Regions from separate parts of the Mesorhizobium sp. AA23 genome, predicted to be linked through region 1. Evidence: predicted binding sites of a transcription regulator. Region 1 holds the regulator's gene; the other holds the start of a gene.

Evidence for each region. Region 1 encodes LexA, which represses DNA repair genes until DNA is damaged. Its sites were predicted from a motif close to TGTTCNNNNTGTGTTCNG; they were not measured.
Region 2: A9K66_RS11325 (metallopeptidase family protein) is a predicted target of LexA. The motif match lies at 1,867-1,884, and genes of this name have one in related genera.

What each region holds. Positions count from the first base shown of each region.
Region 1 covers NZ_LYTP01000002.1:117,197-122,498, forward strand. Annotated here, with positions in the region: gene A9K66_RS04025 (ComEC/Rec2 family competence protein) at 1-1,933, shown strand, start outside; gene lexA (transcriptional repressor LexA) at 1,917-2,651, opposite strand; gene glp (gephyrin-like molybdotransferase Glp) at 2,768-3,973, opposite strand; gene moaC (cyclic pyranopterin monophosphate synthase MoaC) at 3,975-4,454, opposite strand; gene trpC (indole-3-glycerol phosphate synthase TrpC) at 4,457-5,272, opposite strand; gene trpD (anthranilate phosphoribosyltransferase) at 5,274-5,302, opposite strand, start outside.
Region 2 covers NZ_LYTP01000012.1:141,395-146,696, reverse strand. Annotated here, with positions in the region: partial or broken gene A9K66_RS11335 (CoA ester lyase) at 117-997, shown strand; gene A9K66_RS11330 (DUF1737 domain-containing protein) at 1,054-1,260, shown strand; gene A9K66_RS11325 (metallopeptidase family protein) at 1,286-1,723, opposite strand; gene A9K66_RS31135 (hypothetical protein) at 1,907-3,007, shown strand; gene A9K66_RS11315 (DUF6504 family protein) at 2,949-4,424, shown strand; gene A9K66_RS11310 (error-prone DNA polymerase) at 4,421-5,302, shown strand, end outside.

The DNA.
Region 1 (5,302 bases):
GCGGCTGACAGGCCGCGTCGTCATCGCCGAGGAAATGGCCAATGGCCGCGTCAGGCTGACCATCGATCTCCTCTCGACCGCGCATCCAAAGCTGCGCTACGCACCGGATCGCGTCAGGCTCTCGGCACGCAGGATCCCGGCCGGCATGAAGGCCGGATCGCTGGTGACGGGTTACGCGCGGCTCCTGCCGCCGACCGGGCCGGTCCGTCCCGAAAGCTATGATTTTTCCTTCGACAGCTATTTTTCCGGCATCGGCGGCAGCGGATTTTTCCTCGGCGACCCGAAACTCATTCCGCCAACCGACCCGATCGCTCAGACGAGCATCGCCTCAGCCATCGAGAACGCGCGCGAAAATATTGCGGACCACATCAGAAGCACCGTCGGCGGACCCGAAGGCGAGATTGCCGCCGCACTGATCGTCGGCGTGCGCGCCGGCATTCCCGAGGACATCAACGAGGCGATGCGGCGGACCGGCATCTATCACATCATCTCGATTTCGGGCCTGCACATGGCGCTGGTCGCCGGCATGGTCATGCTTCTGCTGCGCGGCGCCTTTGCGCTGTTCCCGGATTTTTCGTCACGCCGGCCGGTGAAGAAATATGCCGCGGCAATCGCGGTTATGTCGATCGCCGCCTACCTCGTCATCTCCGGCGTGGTGGTCGCCGCCGAGCGAAGCTTCATCATGCTGGCCGTGATGCTGATCGCCGTGCTTTTCGACCGCGCCGCGCTGACGATGCGCAATTTGGCGATCTCGGCCATCGCCGTCATCCTGGTGTCGCCGCATGAAGTGGTTGGCCCGAGCTTTCAGATGTCGTTCGCGGCAACCGCCGCCCTTGTCGGCGCCTATGCCGGCTGGTCCGACTACCGCGCCGGCAAGGTGAGAGCGCCGCCGGCAAAGCGTTCGTTCCTGCGGTTCATGTCGCACAAACTGGCAGTCGGAGCAGGTGGCGCCGCGATGACGTCGATCATTGCCGGAAGTGCCACGGCGCTGTTTGCCATCTGGCATTTCCAGCGCGTCTCGCCGCTTAGCCTGCTGGCCAATCTCGCGATCATGCCGATCGTCACGATCGTGATGTTTCTCGCCGTCGCCAGCGCGGTCATGATGCCGTTCGGCTTCGACGGGCCCTTCCTCTATTTGATGGGCAAGGGCCTGGCGGCGATGATCGCGATCTCGGCGTGGATTTCGGAGTGGTCGCCGGTCGATGCCGTGGGCCTGATCTCGATCCATTCGGTGCTGCTGGCGACGATCGCGCTCGTCATCGCCACGATGGCGACTACGTGGCTCAGGCTGGCCGCGATTCCTTTCGCTGCCGCGGCCGTCATGATGATCCCGCAGGTGCGCACGCCCGACCTGCTGATCTCGGAGGACGCGCATCTGGTGGCGATGCCGATCGGCGGCGGCGAACTCGCCATCAATCGTGCCCGCTCGAACGAGTTCACCACCGATAACTGGAAACGCGCGCTCAAGGCCGAAACGATCGTGCCGCCGGAGACATTCGCCAAGGGCACGCTGGACATAGCCGATCCCGTCGACCTGCCGCCTGGATCGCCCTTTTACTGCACGGGCGATCTCTGCATTGGCCGGCATCCATCAGGCGCGATCGTCGCGCTCGCCGAAAAACGCGAAGCTGCCCGGCCTGCCTGCGACTTCGCAGACCTCATCGTCATCAACGACGCCACGGCCTACAATCCCTGCCGCGATCCGCGTGTCCTCGTTGTCACCAAGCGGCAGCTCGCGCGCGACGGCAGTGCCGCCGTCTTCTTCGATCCGCAATCGGCGACGGCGCGAGCAACCATTCAATACGCCGTCGAAAAACCGTACCGCCCTTGGCACGAACAGCGGCGCTACTCGCGTGAGGCGAGGGGGTTGGCGCCTTACAAGAAGCCCGAGAAGCCGAAAGCCAAGCCGCAGCCCCTCAGTAGCGGCGGATGAGCCCGACGAGCTTGCCCTGAACCTTGACGCGATCGGGACCGAAGATGCGCGTCTCATAGGCCGGATTGGCAGCCTCGAGCGCGATGGAGGCGCCCTTGCGGCGGAAGCGCTTCAGCGTCGCCTCCTCGTCATCGACCAGCGCCACGACGATCTCCCCGGGGCTCGCAGTGCTGGCGTTGCGGATGATGACCGTGTCGCCGTCGAAGATGCCGGCCTCGATCATCGAGTCGCCTTTGACCTCGAGCGCGTAGTGCTCGCCGCCCGCGATCATGTCCGGCGGCACTGTGATCGAATGCGTCTGGTGCTGGATGGCGTCGATCGGCACGCCGGCGGCAATGCGACCCATCACCGGGATGGAGACGGCTGAACCGGCGTCGTCGTCATTGCTGGGCGTCGGCGTGCGGGCGGGCGCCGCGGGTTTGATCTGGCGGCCGAGATTGCCTTGGCCGCCCTGGATGACGCTCGGCGAGAATTTCTTCGCCGCATTTAGGCCGGGCGCGATCGAGTCAGGTAGGCGCAGCACTTCAAGGGCACGCGCCCGGTTCGGCAGCCGGCGAATGAAACCGCGCTCCTCCAGCGCCGTGATCAGGCGGTGGATGCCCGATTTCGAGGCAAGGTCGAGCGCTTCCTTCATCTCATCGAAAGACGGCGGAATGCCGCTTTCCTTGAGCCGTTCATGGATGAACATCAGCAGTTCATGTTGTTTGCGCGTCAGCATGGCGGCCCCCATGGGTTCTGAAACCAGAATCAGAAAAACAAACCCAGAACAAACACTATCTGTTCCAGTTGTGTTCCGCAACCGTTTAAAGTTTAGTGAATGTGTTGACGTTTTGTTCAGCGTAACATCAGAACGCTGCATTCCTCGCCGGCTTCAGCCGCCGGTGCGAAGGGTTGGCGCACGATCAGGCCATTGGCATCGGCGAGCATCCTCAACATCGAGGAATCCTGGATGCCGAACGGTGTTGCGATCAACGCCCCCGCATCTTCGCGGACCACGGCGCGCACATAGTCCTGCCTGAGATCGTTGGCGTGCATTGCGACGCCTAACCGGGCCGTGCGGATTTCCTGACGGCAGGACCGGCCGCCCAGCCGCGCCAGAAGCGGCTTCAGGAACAGCTGCGAGCAGACCAGGCTTGCGACCGGATTGCCGGGCAGGCCGATGCAGCGAATGTCGCCGAGCCGGCCAAACATCAGCGGCTTGCCGGGACGCATGGCGATCTTCCAGAAGTCGAGCTGCATGCCTTCGCCGGTCAGCACGTCATGGATCAAGTCGTGGTCGCCGACGGAGGCGCCGCCAAGCGTGACGATGACGTCGGCGCCGGCCTTGACCGCCTTCTTGACCAGGGCCGCGATCGCGTCCTTGCGGTCGGCGGCGATGCCGAGGTCGAGCGCGCGCGCGCCGACCGACTGGGCCGTAGCTGTGACGCCACAGGCATTCGACGAGATGATCTGGTCGGGGCCGAGCGCGCTGCCCGGCGGCAGCAATTCATCGCCGGTGGCGATGATGGCGAGCAGCGGCTGCCGCACCACGTTGAGACTCGGATGGTTGGCCGATGCCGCCAGCGAAAGCGCCGCCGGATCGAGCTGGCGGCCTTTTTCAAGGAGCAGGTCGCCCTCGCAGAAGTCGAGGCCGCGGCGACGGACGTTTCGTCCCTCCACGGTCGGCTCGGTCACTTCGATGCCGCCGCCGCCGAGATCGCGGACATTCTCCTGGATAACGATGGTATCGGCGCCTTCGGGGAGCGGCGCGCCGGTGAAGATGCGCACGGCCTCGCCCTTGCCGACAGAGCCGGTGAAGCCACGCCCGGCGGGCGCCATGCCGATCACGGAGAGCCGGGCCGGCGCCGAGGCTACGTCGGCGGCCCGTACGGCATAGCCGTCCATCGCCGACGCATTGAAGGGCGGCTGGGTGCGCAGAGCCACCACCGGGTCGGCCAGCACCCGGCCGGCTGCTTCGGCCAGCGGCACGCTTTCGCCTGGCAGCGCGGTCGCGCCGTCCAACAGGCGTTGGAGCGCCTCGGCGACCGGAAGCAAAGCCATGCTAAGAACCTGCCTTGTAGTCGCCCGACTTGCCGCCGGTCTTCTCGACCAGCCTGATGCCGGAAATCGCCATGGCGCGGTCCGCTGCCTTGGCCATGTCGTAGATGGTGAGGCAGGCGACCGACGCCGCGGTCAGCGCCTCCATTTCCACCCCGGTCTTGCCGGTAACCCTGGCAAGCGCGCTGACCCTCAGGCCAGGGAGCGCGTGGTCGGGCTCGATCTCGACGGCAACCTTGGTGAGAAGGAGGGGATGGCAAAGCGGGATGAGCTCATGCGTCTTCTTGGCCGCCATGATGCCGGCGATGCGCGCCGTGCCCAGCACGTCGCCTTTCTTGGCGTCACCGGCCAGGATCATCTCCAGCGTTTCCGGCTGCATGGTGACATACCCTTCGGCGATGGCCGTGCGCGTCGTCTCGGCCTTGCCGCCGACATCGACCATGTTGGCTTCGCCCTTGGCGCCGAGATGCGTAAGCGCGGGCATCCTCAAACGGCCTCGGCCGGCGCCTTGCCCGTCAGCAGAAGGGCGGTCGCGGCGGCCACGTCGGCCTGCCGCATCAGGCTTTCGCCAACGAGGAAGGTGCCGATCTTGCTCTTTTCCAGCCGGCGGCAGTCCTGATGGGTGAAGATGCCGCTCTCGCTGACCAGCAGCCGGTCGTCCGGGACCATGGCGGCAAGCCTCTCGGAAACGTCGAGGCTGGTTTCGAAGGTTCTCAAATCGCGGTTGTTGATGCCGATCAGCCGCGACGAGAGGCGAAGCGCGCGTTCCATCTCCTGTTCGTCATGCACCTCGACCAGCGCGTCCATGCCGAGATCGAAGGCCGTGACTTCCAATTCACTGGCCAAGGCGTCGTCGACGCTCGCCATGATGATGAGGATCGCGTCCGCGCCCCAGGCGCGGGCTTCATGAACCTGATACGGGTCGAAGAGGAAATCCTTGCGCAGGGCGGGCAGGCCAACGGCGGCGCGCGCTGCGGTCAGAAAGCCGGGCGCGCCCTGGAAGGACGGTGCGTCGGTCAGCACCGAAAGACAGGCAGCACCGCCTTGCTGATAGGCCCTGGCGAGCGCCGGCGGGTCGAAGTCGGCGCGAATCAAGCCCCTGGAAGGGCTGGCCTTCTTGATCTCCGCAATCAGCGCGAAGCCGCCGGCCTTCCGCTTGGCCTCAAGCGCCGCAAGGAAGCTGCGCGGGGGTTCCGCATCCTTGGCCTTCGCCTTGACCTCGGCAAGCGGCGCGCTGAGCTTTGCGGCGGCGATCTCATCGCGCTTGTAGGCTTCTATCTTGCGCAGGATATCGGACAAAATTCTAACCGTTCGAAATCTCGATGAGCTTGT
Region 2 (5,302 bases), on a different contig from region 1:
GAAATGCCCGGCAGGGCAATGAGGGGCGGCGCCGGCTTCGACAATTAGCCAGAACGCAAATGAGTTCTATGGTGCCGCGCCTTGCCTCGCCCGCTGCAAGCCGGCATAGATCGGTCATGACCTCTGACACCTACCGCCCGCGCCGCTCGGTGCTCTACGTGCCCGCTTCGAACGACAAGGCGCTGGCCAAGATCCCGTCCTTGGCCTGCGATACCGTCATCATCGACCTCGAGGATGGCGTGGCACTGGCCGACAAGGTTTCCGCCCGCGACAAGCTGACCGGCATCCTCGCCGCGCGGCCGGCGCGCCGCTGCGAGATGGTGGTGCGCATCAATCCGCTCGGCAGTGAATGGGGCATCGACGACCTGTTGACCGTCGCCAAGGCAGAGCCCGACGGCATTCTTTTGCCCAAGATCGGAACGCTGCGCGACATCCTCGAGGCCGGCGACCTGCTCGACGACAATTTCGCGCCGGATATCGTGAAACTGTGGGCAATGATCGAGACGCCCAAGGCGCTGCTCAACGTCGGCGCCATCGCCGAGCTTGGCCGCGATCCCTCTTCCCGCCTCGCTTGTTTCGTCGCCGGAACGAACGATCTGGTGAAAGCAACCGGCATTCTGGCGACGCCCGACCGGCGCTATCTCACGCCCTGGCTGCTGCAGCTTGTGCTCGCCGCCCGCGCCAGCGGCCTCGACGTGATCGAGGCGTCGCCAACGACTTTCGCGACCTCGACGCCCTCGCGCGGGAATGCGCCGACGCGGCCGCCATGGGTTTCGACGGCAAATCGCTGATCCACCCCGCCCAGATCGAGCCCGCGAACCGCGCCTTTGCGCCGGCGCCGGAGGCCCTGGCCAGGGCGCGGGCGATCAGGGAGGCGTTCTCACGGCCCGAAAATGCCGGCAAAAGCGTCATTGCGCTGGACGGCCGCATGGTCGAGCGGCTGCATCTGGCGGAAGCCGAGAAACTTCTGGCGAAGGCCGCAATCATCGGCGCATGATGCGCTCGAGCGATTCCAGGAAAGATAGACAAGCATTGGTCACGACAGGGTCGAAAATGAAACTCTACCGCTTTCTGTCCGGTCCGGACGATTCCACTTTCTGCCATAAGGTGACTTCGGCCCTGAACAAAGGCTGGCACCTGTTCGGCTCGCCGACCTATGCCTATGACAAGACGACCAAGTCGATGCGCTGCGGCCAGGCCGTGGTGAAGGATATCGAGGGCCAGGAATATACGCCTGACACCAAGCTCAGCGATTGGTAGGAAAGGGCGGCAGCCCTCTCATTCGTCACCCCGCCGCTGCCTGCTCCGCCGCTTCCTCGATCCGCTCCATGTCGTCGTCCGACAGGCCGAAATGGTGGCCGATTTCGTGGATCAGCACGTGAGTGACGATGTCGCCCAGCGTCTCCTCGTTCTCGGCCCAATAGTCGAGAATGGCGCGGCGATAGAGCGTGATGCGGTTCGGCCCCTCGCCGGTCTGCGGGTTCCAGCGCTCGGCGATGCCGCGCCCCTCGAACAGGCCAAGCAGGTCGAAGGGCGTCTCCAGCGACAGGTCGTCCATGATCTCGTCGGTCGGAAAATCGGCGATCTGGATGATGATCTCGCCGGTGAGCTTGCGGAACTCCTCCGGCAGATGGGCGTAGGCCTCCAGCGCCAGAAGTTCCATCTCGTCCATCGATGGCGAGAGTTGGTCGTGCCAGATGCGGGTCTTGTAGATGCGGGCCATGAGGTTTCCTTTGACCTCGGCATATAGGCTTTCGCGCCTGTCGAGGCAAATGGGCCCGGCTGGCTGGGTCTTGGAAGCTGAAAGCCGAAGGAATAAATTCCTTGCGACTCCGCTTGACTCTTCCAGGCCCCTCTGGAATCTATAAGAACATAACAGGAACAAGTGCTGCCGAAAGTGAACGTCATGGCGATAAGCGCCGTGGCGCGGGAAACTGTTTTTGCCCTGCGCCGCCAGATCGCAAAGATCGAGGGAACGCTGCCCGAGCGCCTGGAAGCGCCGGCTTCCGGCGCGCCAAAAGCGATTCCAGGAACAGTGCGAAGCGGTTTTTCGTCCGGACTTGCAAAAAAACAAATAGCTGGCGATGCCGCGGGATCGGATGTCACCCCCGAAATCACCATCGTCCGGCGCGGCCTCGCTGTGGCCTCGCCGGATGCCTTCCTGCATACCGGCGTAGAACGCCTCGACACCGCCCTCGGCGGCGGCCTGCCCAAGGCGGCGCTCAGTGAAATCCATGGGCTGGAGACCCGCGATGCCGGCGCCGTGGCCGGCTTTGCGCTGTCGCTCGCCAGCTTGATCCTCCAACAGAAGCAGGGCCTGCCGGTCCTCTGGATCGGAACGGCGGAGATTTTCCGCGAGGCCGGCTTTCCCTATGCCAGGGGCCTCCACGCCTTCTTCGGCATCGAGCCCGAACAATTGCTGTTTTCCGAAGCGCCGAAACTGCTCGACGCGCTGTGGATCGCCGAGGAGGCCGCCCGCATGACGGCCTTCGCCGCCGTCCTCCTCGAGATCCGCGGCAGCCCGCGGCTTCTCGACCTTACCGCGACGCGGCGGCTGCACGCCCGCGCCCAGAGCGCCGGCCGGCCGGTGTTTTTGCTGCGTCAGGCCGGCCAGGCCGAGCCCACCGCGGCGCCCGTGCGCCTCATTGTTTCGGCAGCGCCCGCGGCGAGCCGCGAAACGCTCGCCGGCGCGCTGGCCGGCTCGATCGGCCGCCCCGCCTTCACCGTCGATATCGGCAAGAGCCGCACGGCCCTGCCCGGACAATTCACACTGGAGTGGAACCCCGATGAGCACGCTTTTGCCGAAAGAAGGCCCGAGGAAGAGCGGGCAGCGAATTCTGTCGCTGTGGTTCCCCTATCTTTGCGCGGAGCGGATCCTGCGCCAGCGTCTGGGGCGGTCCTGGCGTTCCCGGCCCTCGCATCACCTGCCCCCATCTTGCCCACCGCTTGTGATCAGCCATCGCGACAGCAACGCCCAGCGCATCGCAGCCCTCGACGAGCGGGCTGAGGCGCTGAAGCTGAAGCGCGGCATGGGCATTGCCGACGCGCGCGCCATGCATCCGTCGATCGATGTGGTGGAGGCCGACCCGGAAGCCGACCGCCGCCTGCTCGAAGGCCTCGCCGACTGGTGCGACCGCTACACGCCGCTGGTGGCGATCGACGGCGAGGACGGGCTGTTTCTCGACGTCACCGGCTGCACGCACCTGTTTGGTGGCGAGCGGGCCATGCAGGACGAGATCCTCACCCGTTTCTTCCAGCAGGGTTTCGATGTTCGCGCCGGCCTCGCCTCGACGCCGGGCGCCGCCTGGGCGGCGGCGCGCTTCCACGGCGACCGCATCGTTGCCGGCGGCGAGGAGGCGGCGCTGCTTTCGCCCCTGCCGCTTTCGGCGCTGCGCATCGCGCCGGAAACCCGCGCCAGCCTGGAAAGCGTCGGCCTGCGCACGGCGGGGGCGGTGATGGCCGCACCCCGCGCGCCGCTCGCCCGCCGCTTCGGCGCCACCTTGCTTCTGCGCCTCGACCAGGCGCTCGGCCGGCTCGACGAGGCGGTGTCGCCGCGCCTTCCCGTGGCGCCGCTCTCGGTCGAGCGCCATCTTGCCGAGCCGATCGTGCTCACCGACGACATCGAGCGGCTGGTGAGCCGGCTTGCCGTTGCCTTGAAGGCCGACCTCGAGCGCCGCGGCGAAGGCGCGCGGGCGCTCGCCCTTCTCCTCTTCCGCGTCGACGGCGCCGTCAGCCGCATCGCGGTCGGCACCTCGCGGCCCATGCGCGAGCCGCAGCTGATCCGAAAGCTGTTTCACGAACGGCTGACCGCGCTGGAACAGACCATCGATGCCGGCTTCGGCTTCGACCTCATGCGGCTGTCGGTGCTTTCGGTCGCCGCCTTCGACATGCTGCAGGCCGACCTTGCCGGCGAGACAAGCGACGATGACGCCGACATCGCTTTATTCGCCGACCGCGTGCGTGCCCGTCTCGGCGAAGCCGCCGTGCTGAAGCCGGTCGTCGTCGATAGCCACCTGCCGGAGCGCGCCGTTACCACGGTTCCTTTCGCGGAGGCGCCGCAAAGGCGCATGCCGCCGAAGCCCGACCGGACAGCACCTCCGATGACCATCTTCCCGCCGGAGCGGCCGGTACGGCTGTTCCGCTCGCCCGAGCCGATCGAGGTGCCGGCGACCGAGATCCCCGAGGGCCCGCCGATGAATTTCCGCTGGCGGCGCGCGCTTTATCGCGTCGCCCGCGCCGAAGGGCCGGAGCGCATCGCCGCCGAATGGTGGCGGCAGCTGCCCGGTGAGGAAGAGGCGCCGACGCGCGACTATTACCGCATCGAGGACAGCGAAGGGCGCCGCTACTGGCTCTACCGCCAGGGCCTCTACAGCAGCGCCTCGCATGCCGCGCCGCGCTGGTTCATGCACGGCGTCTTCGCATGAACGCGCTGACCGCCATCCCCTATGCCGAGTTCGGCATCCAGTCGAACTTTTCCTTCCTGCGCGGCGCCTCCAAGCCCGAGGAGCTGGTGGTCACGGCGAAATTCCACGGCTTTTCCTCGATCGGCCTTGCCGACCGCAACACGGTCGCCGGCGTCGTGCGGGCCTGGCAGCAGGCCAGGGTCGAGAAGCTGCCCTATCATCCCGGTTGCCGCCTGGTTTTTTGCGACGGCACGCCGGACATTCTGGCTTACCCCCGCGACCGCAAGGGCTGGGGACATCTCTGCCGCATGCTGACGCAGGCCAATCTGCGCGACGAGAACGAGAAGGGCGCGACGCTGCTCGAACTCAACGACCTTCTCGAATGGGGCGATCTGATGTCGCTGGCGATCCTGCCCAACCTGTCGGGAGGCGCGGAAGACAATCTGACGCTCATTAGCCGGCTTAAGGATCGTTTCGGCGCCGCGCTTCGGCTTGCCGTGGCGCCTGATTACGGCGGCAACGACCGCTTCCGTATCGAGCAGGCGGCGGCGATGGCCCAACATCTGCACATCCCGCTGATGGCGACCAACGACGTGCTCTATCATGCCGCCGACCGCCGCCCGCTGCAGGACGTGCTGACCGCGATCCGCCTCAACACGCCGGTTTCCGAGGTCGGGCTGGAGCTGACGGCAAATGCCGAGCGTCATCTGAAGACGCCGCTGGAGATGGCGCGGCTTTTCCGCCGACACCCTGAAGCGCTGGCGGAGACGCTGCGCTTCGCCGACGAGCTCACCTTCTCGCTCAGCGACCTCGAATACAATTATCCGGACGAGCCGACGGAATCCGGGCTCGGACCGCAGGCCGAGCTCGAACGCCTGGCGCGGGAAGGAGCGGCCGTG